Dinoroseobacter shibae DFL 12 = DSM 16493: one gene and its partner. The protein of the gene in region 2 interacts with the protein of the main gene of each other region in a pairwise test. Links are inferred from orthologs where the notes say so. Each region holds a gene or a part of one and is shown on either strand. Other genes may lie near its edges.

The links.
Region 1: the proteins of gyrB (region 2) and gyrA interact in binary tests that used the Escherichia coli proteins (3 or more experiments, as listed by UniProt). The link is inferred for Dinoroseobacter shibae DFL 12 = DSM 16493 from one-to-one orthologs.

What each region holds. Positions count from the first base shown.
Region 1 is NC_009952.1:1,529,829-1,533,201, forward strand. What follows is about bases 125-3,373. They hold gyrA (DNA gyrase subunit A), read right to left. Parts: upstream 3,067-3,373; coding sequence 325-3,066; downstream 125-324. Other genes in these bases: trmFO (methylenetetrahydrofolate--tRNA-(uracil(54)-C(5))-methyltransferase (FADH(2)-oxidizing) TrmFO), read right to left, coding at 125-157; DSHI_RS07520 (usg protein), read left to right, coding at 3,258-3,373. In the rest of the region: more of trmFO, read right to left, coding at 1-124. UniProt on the Escherichia coli protein: A type II topoisomerase that negatively supercoils closed circular double-stranded (ds) DNA in an ATP-dependent manner to maintain chromosomes in an underwound state.
Region 2 is NC_009952.1:3,526,302-3,529,449, forward strand. What follows is about bases 69-3,092. They hold gyrB (DNA topoisomerase (ATP-hydrolyzing) subunit B), read left to right. Parts: upstream 69-383; coding sequence 384-2,801; downstream 2,802-3,092. Other genes in these bases: DSHI_RS17000 (ABC transporter ATP-binding protein), read right to left, coding at 69-181; DSHI_RS23060 (topoisomerase DNA-binding C4 zinc finger domain-containing protein), read right to left, coding at 3,048-3,092. Outside these bases: more of DSHI_RS17000, read right to left, coding at 1-68; more of DSHI_RS23060, read right to left, coding at 3,093-3,148. UniProt on the Escherichia coli protein: DNA gyrase negatively supercoils closed circular double-stranded DNA in an ATP-dependent manner to maintain chromosomes in an underwound state.

The sequences.
Region 1 (3,373 bases), 2.0 Mb from region 2 along the record:
AACAGACCATCTCGGCCAGGTGACCGGTCTTGTGGGCGAAGGTGCCGACCTTGGGGCGCATCTCGTGGATCACCACGGACACGCCCATCTGCGCGGCCTGCCAGGCGGCCTCGGATCCGGCCATGCCGCCGCCAACGATATGCAGGGTCTCGGTCATCACGGTATCCTCCTGATCCAGCGGAAAAGCCTGTCGGCTTTGTTCTTTTTACCGGGCGCCTGCATCTGCCCCGAGCCCCGGGGCCCGACCGGGGGAACGGAGCCCGTCGGGCTCCGTCTATCACCTGTTTCGGGCCGGTCTGTCCAGCCCCGGACCGGTTGGTGGCCTCAGCCCGCCTCGGGGGCCGGGTCGTCGCCATCCGCTTCACCTCGGTCGGCGATATAGGCCACCGAGACCACCTGTTCCCCGGGCGCGGTGTTGAACACCTTGACGCCTCCGGCGGCGCGGGAGCGGAAGCTGATGCCATCCACGGGACAGCGGATCGACTGGCCGGTGGAGGTGGCCAGCATGATCTGGTCATCGATCTCCACCGGGAAGCACGCCACCAGCGGGCCGCCCCGCATCGCCTTGTCCATGGCCGTCACCCCCTGGCCGCCCCGGCCACGCACCGGGTAGTCGTGGGACGAGCTGATCTTGCCGGTGCCGCCCTCGGTGATGGTCAGGATCAGGTCCTCGGCCGCCGACATCTCGGCATAGCGCTCGGGGCTCAGCTGCCCGGCTTCGACGGTGTCCTCGTCCTCGCTCTCGGCCTCCTCGGAGAGCCCGGCCACGGCGCGGCGCATTTTCAGGTAAGCGGCGCGCTCCTGCGGGTCGGCGACGAAATGCCGGATCACGGCCATCGACACCACCCGGTCGCCCTCGGCCAGCCGCACGCCGCGCACGCCGGTCGAATCGCGGCCCTTGAAGACCCGCACATCCGTGGTCCGGAAGCGGATCGCGCGGCCCAGGGCCGTGACCAGCATCACGTCGTCCTCCTCGGAACAGATCCGCGCCTTCACCAGGCTGACGCCCTCGGGCAGTTTCATGGCGATCTTGCCGTTGCGCATGACATTGGTGAAATCGCTCAGCGCGTTGCGCCGCACGTCGCCCGCCGAGGTGGCGAAGACGATCTGCAGGTCGGCCCAGTCTTCCTCGGCCCGGTCCACAGGCATGATCGCCGCGATGGAGGTGCCGGGGTCGATCGGCAGCACGTTGACTAGCGCCTTGCCACGCGCGTTGCGCCCCCCCGAAGGCAGGCGCCAGGTCTTGAGCTTGTAGACCATCCCGTCCGTGGTGAAGACCAGAAGCGGCGTGTGGGTGTTGGCCACGAAGAGGGTCGTGACCACGTCGTCTTCCTTGGTGGCCATGCCCGCCAGGCCCTTGCCGCCGCGCCGTTGGGCACGGAATTCGACCAGTGGGGTGCGCTTGATATAGCCGCCGGAGGTGACGGTGACGACCATGTCCTCCCGCTCGATCAGGTCCTCGTCCTCCATGTCGCCGGACCAGTCGGTGATCTCCGTGCGGCGGGGGACGGCGAATTGATCCTTCACCTCGCGCAGCTCGTCCGAGATGATCGCCATGATCCGGGAGCGCGAGCGCAGGATGTCGAGGTATTCCTGGATCTTCGCGGCGAGCTCCTGCAGCTCGTCAGTCACCTCCTTGACGCCGATCTGGGTCAGGCGCTGCAGCCGCAGATCGAGGATCGCGCGGGCCTGGGTTTCCGACAGGTTGTAGGTGCCGTCCTCGTTCATCGTGTGGGTCGGGTCGTCGATCAGCCGGATGTAATCGGCGATGTCGGCGGCGGGCCAGCGCCGGGTCATCAGCTTCTCGCGCGCCTCGGCGGCGTCGGCGGAGGCGCGGATGGTGGCCACCACCTCGTCCACGTTCGAAACCGCCACCGCCAGACCGCAGAGCACATGGGACCGCTCGCGCGCCTTGCGCAGGTCATAGGCCGTGCGACGCGCGACAACTTCCTCGCGGAAGGATATGAAACTGCTCAGGAAATCCTTGAGCGTCAGCTGCTCGGGCCGGCCGCCGTTCAGCGCCAGCATGTTGCAGCCGAAAGAGGTCTGCATCGGGGTGAAGCGGTAGAGCTGGTTCAGCACCACCTCGGGGGTGGCGTCGCGTTTCAGCTCGATCACCACGCGGACGCCGACCCGGTCGCTCTCGTCCTGCACATGGGCGATGCCTTCGATCCGCTTCTCGCGCACCAGTTCGGCGATCTTCTCGATCATGGAGGACTTGTTGACCTGGTAGGGGATCTCGTCGAGCACGATGGCGTAGCGGTCCTTGCGCAGCTCCTCGATCCGGGTCTTGGCGCGGATGATGACCGAGCCGCGGCCTTCGAGATAGGCCTTGCGCGCGCCACCCCGGCCGAGGATCTGCCCGCCCGTGGGGAAATCCGGGGCGGGGATGTATTGCATCAGGTCCTCGACCTCGAGATCCGGGGTCTCGATCAGCGCGAGCGTGGCGTCGATCACCTCGCCCAGGTTATGGGGCGGAATGTTGGTCGCCATGCCCACGGCGATGCCGCCCGCGCCATTGACCAGCATGTTCGGAAACCGCGCCGGAAGGACCGTGGGCTCGCGATCCTTGCCATCATAATTGTCTTGAAAATCAACGGTCTCCTTCTCGATATCCGCGAGAAGCGCCGCCGCCGGTTTGTCCATCCGCACCTCGGTGTAGCGCATGGCGGCGGGGTTGTCGCCGTCCATGGAGCCGAAGTTGCCTTGCCCGTCCAGAAGCGGCAGGGACATGGAGAAATCCTGTGCCATCCGCACCAGGGCGTCATAGATCGCGGAATCGCCGTGCGGGTGGTACTTGCCCATCACATCGCCCACGGGGCGGGCGGATTTGCGATAGGCCTTCTCGTGGGTGTTGCCGGTCTCGTGCATGGCGTAGAGGATCCGCCGATGCACCGGTTTCAACCCGTCGCGGAGGTCCGGAATCGCCCGGCTCACGATCACGCTCATGGCGTAATCGAGATAGGAGCTCTTCATCTCTTCGGCGATCGAGATGGTTTCCTGTATCCGACCGCCGCCGGGCGGAGTTTCGTCTGTGTTTTCAGGGGGTTCCGGGGTATCGGTCACGAGGGCAGGCGTCCTTTACAAGGTGCACAATATTTAGTTGTCGAAAGTATAACAGAACCTTCATCTTGCGCACAAGTTGTGCGTTTTGCCTGTAAGCAGCCTCGGGCGGTGAGTGCTAACATACTGTTCTTATTGATTTATTATTTTTTCTATGGCGAGATGGTCTCACGGCACTCAGAATGGAGATCTTGATGAAGGCAAGTGAGACCGAATTGATGCTTCGCGGCTACGGGCTGACCACGGCGGAGATGTTCTACAGGATGCCCGATCACCCCAGTGTTCTCAACACGTTCATCTGGCAGGATTA
Region 2 (3,148 bases):
CCGCATCCGGCGTATCAAGCCCCCCGACCAGATGCAGCAGTGTGCTCTTGCCCGATCCGCTCTCTCCGGTCAGTGCAAGTGTCTCGCCAGCGTTCAGGCCGAGATCGACACCACGCAGCACCGGCAACGGTCCATCGCCCGTTTCGTAGGTTTTCGTGACACCGCGCAGTTGCAGAACCATGGATCGGTCTCCTTCCCGGGCCTAACTAGGGCCCTGTACGGGCTTGTCGCGCAGCCCGGCAGGACTTGGCATGCGGCGAAGCGCGCCGCGCGTTCGAGGTCGAAGGGCGCGGCGGATCGTAGACCCCCATATATTGTTGCAAGTGCGTGACATCCCCCACCAGTGCTTGTATAAAATCAGACAAAACAACAGGAAGGCTCTCATGGCAGAGACCGCACAGGTAGCCGAAGAATATGGCGCCGATTCCATCAAGGTTCTCAAAGGGTTGGAGGCTGTTCGCAAACGGCCCGGAATGTATATCGGGGACACCGACGACGGCTCGGGTCTGCACCACATGGTGTACGAGGTCGTCGATAACGGCATTGACGAGGCACTGGCCGGTCACGCAGACGCGGTGAACGTGAAAATCCATGCGGATTCCAGTGTCTCGGTCAGTGACAATGGCCGGGGTATCCCGGTGGGCGTGCATGAGGAGGAAGGCGTTTCAGCCGCCGAAGTCATCATGACCCAGCTTCACGCGGGCGGGAAATTCGATAGCAACTCCTACAAGGTGTCCGGGGGTCTTCATGGCGTCGGTGTGTCGGTCGTGAATGCGTTGTCCGACTGGCTGGAGTTGCGGATCTGGCGCGACGGCAAGGAACATGTGGCGCGCTTTGAGCATGGTGATACGGTCAAGCACCTGGAAGTCATCGGGGATGCGGGTGACCGGACCGGCACGGAAGTCCGGTTCATGGCTTCGACGGGGACGTTTTCGAACCTCGACTACTCGTTCAAGACGCTAGAGAACCGGCTGCGCGAGTTGGCTTTCCTGAATTCGGGGGTGCGCATCATCCTGGAGGACGAGCGCCCTGCCGAACCTCTGCGCTCGGAGCTGTTCTATGAAGGCGGCGTGCGGGAGTTCGTGCGGTACCTCGATCGATCCAAGACGTCGGCCATGGAAGAGCCGATCTTCATCACCGGCGAGCGCGACGACATCGGGATCGAGGTCGCGATGTGGTGGAACGACAGCTACCACGAGACGGTGCTGCCCTTCACCAACAACATTCCGCAGCGCGACGGCGGCACGCACTTGGCCGGGTTTCGCGGCGCCCTGACCCGTACGATCAACGCCTATGCGCAGTCCAGCGGGATCGCCAAGCGCGAGAAGGTGAATTTCACCGGCGACGATGCCCGCGAAGGCTTGACTTGCGTCTTGTCGGTGAAGGTGCCGGACCCGAAATTCTCCAGCCAGACAAAGGATAAGCTGGTCTCATCCGAGGTGCGCCCCGCAGTCGAAGGCCTGGTGAACGAGAAGCTGGGCGAGTGGTTCGAAGAGAACCCCGCGCAGGCGAAGGTCATCGTCGGCAAGATCATCGAAGCCGCCCTTGCGCGGGAGGCAGCCCGCAAGGCGCGGGAGTTGACCCGCCGCAAAACGGCGATGGATGTCGCCTCCCTGCCCGGCAAGCTGGCCGATTGCCAGGAGAAGGACCCAGCGCACTCCGAGCTCTTCCTCGTGGAGGGGGACAGTGCCGGTGGCTCGGCCAAGCAGGGCCGATCGCGGCATAACCAGGCCGTTTTGCCCTTGCGCGGGAAGATCCTGAACGTGGAGCGCGCCCGATTCGATCGGATGCTGTCGAGCCAGGAGATCGGCACCCTGATCACCGCGCTCGGTACCGGGATCGGGCGGGACGAATTCGATATTGGCAAGCTACGCTACCACAAGATCATCATCATGACGGACGCGGATGTGGACGGCGCGCATATCCGGACTCTGCTGCTGACGTTCTTCTTCCGGCAGATGCCCGAGATCATTGAGGGCGGCTATCTCTACATTGCGCAACCGCCGCTCTACAAGGTCGCGCGTGGCAAGTCCGAGGTTTACCTGAAAGACCAGGCCGCACTGGAGGATCACCTGATCGGGCAAGGGATCGAAGGTGCGGTGCTGCGCCTGCCCGGCGGTGAGGAAATCGCGGGCAAGGATCTCGCCCGGGTTGTCGACGCCGCGCGGCAGTTCAAGCGGATCCTGGATGCTTTTCCGACCCATTATCCGAGGCCAATTCTTGAACAGGCCGCACTGGCGGGGGCGTTCGATCCCGGTAAGGCCGATGCCGATCTCCAGAAGGTGGCGGACCAGGTCGCCGCGCGGCTGGACCTTGTGGCGGTCGAGTACGAGCGCGGCTGGCAAGGGAGAATTACACAGGACCATGGTATCCGCCTGAGCCGTGTGCTGCGCGGAGTTGAAGAGATCCGCACTCTGGATGGCGCGGTGCTGCGATCCGGCGAGGCGCGGAAACTGGCCTCGGTCTCGACCGAGAGTCGGGACGTGTATCAAGACCCCGCCAAACTAGTCCGAAAGGAACGCGAAGTATCCATCCATGGACCACTGGCCTTGCTGAGTACCATTCTCGAAGAAGGCGAAAAGGGGCAGTCACTGCAACGGTACAAGGGTCTGGGGGAGATGAACCCGGATCAACTCTGGGAAACGACCCTGGATCCCGAGGCGCGAACGCTGTTGCAAGTCCAGATCGAGGATCTGGCGGATGCGGATGACATCTTTACCAAGCTGATGGGCGATGTGGTTGAGCCACGTCGGGCCTTCATCCAGCAGAACGCGCTGAGCGTGGAGAACCTGGATTTCTAAAGGCATGTAAGGAAGCAGACATTTTTTGTGGCGCGCATATTTTTCCGTGTCACGGGTGCCCGCAAATGAGGAAAGTTTCATGTTTCTCCAAGGCTTACCGGAGACGCAGTAATGGCGAAGGGTTTGGGCGATATTCGATTCGCACTTCCGTTGGACCTTCACGTCGGTCCCCCTCTCAATCGTTGTCCAGCGTCGCAATGCCCATTGCCCATCAATGATCCGCTGGCGGGCCGGACCGCGTGGATGTCACGCGATCTGCCTTAGCTTGGCTTTGCCATCACAGTCAGGGAAGCGGACACAGCCGAGAAATGCTTCATATCGGCCGCACCGTTCGACAAGCCATCCAG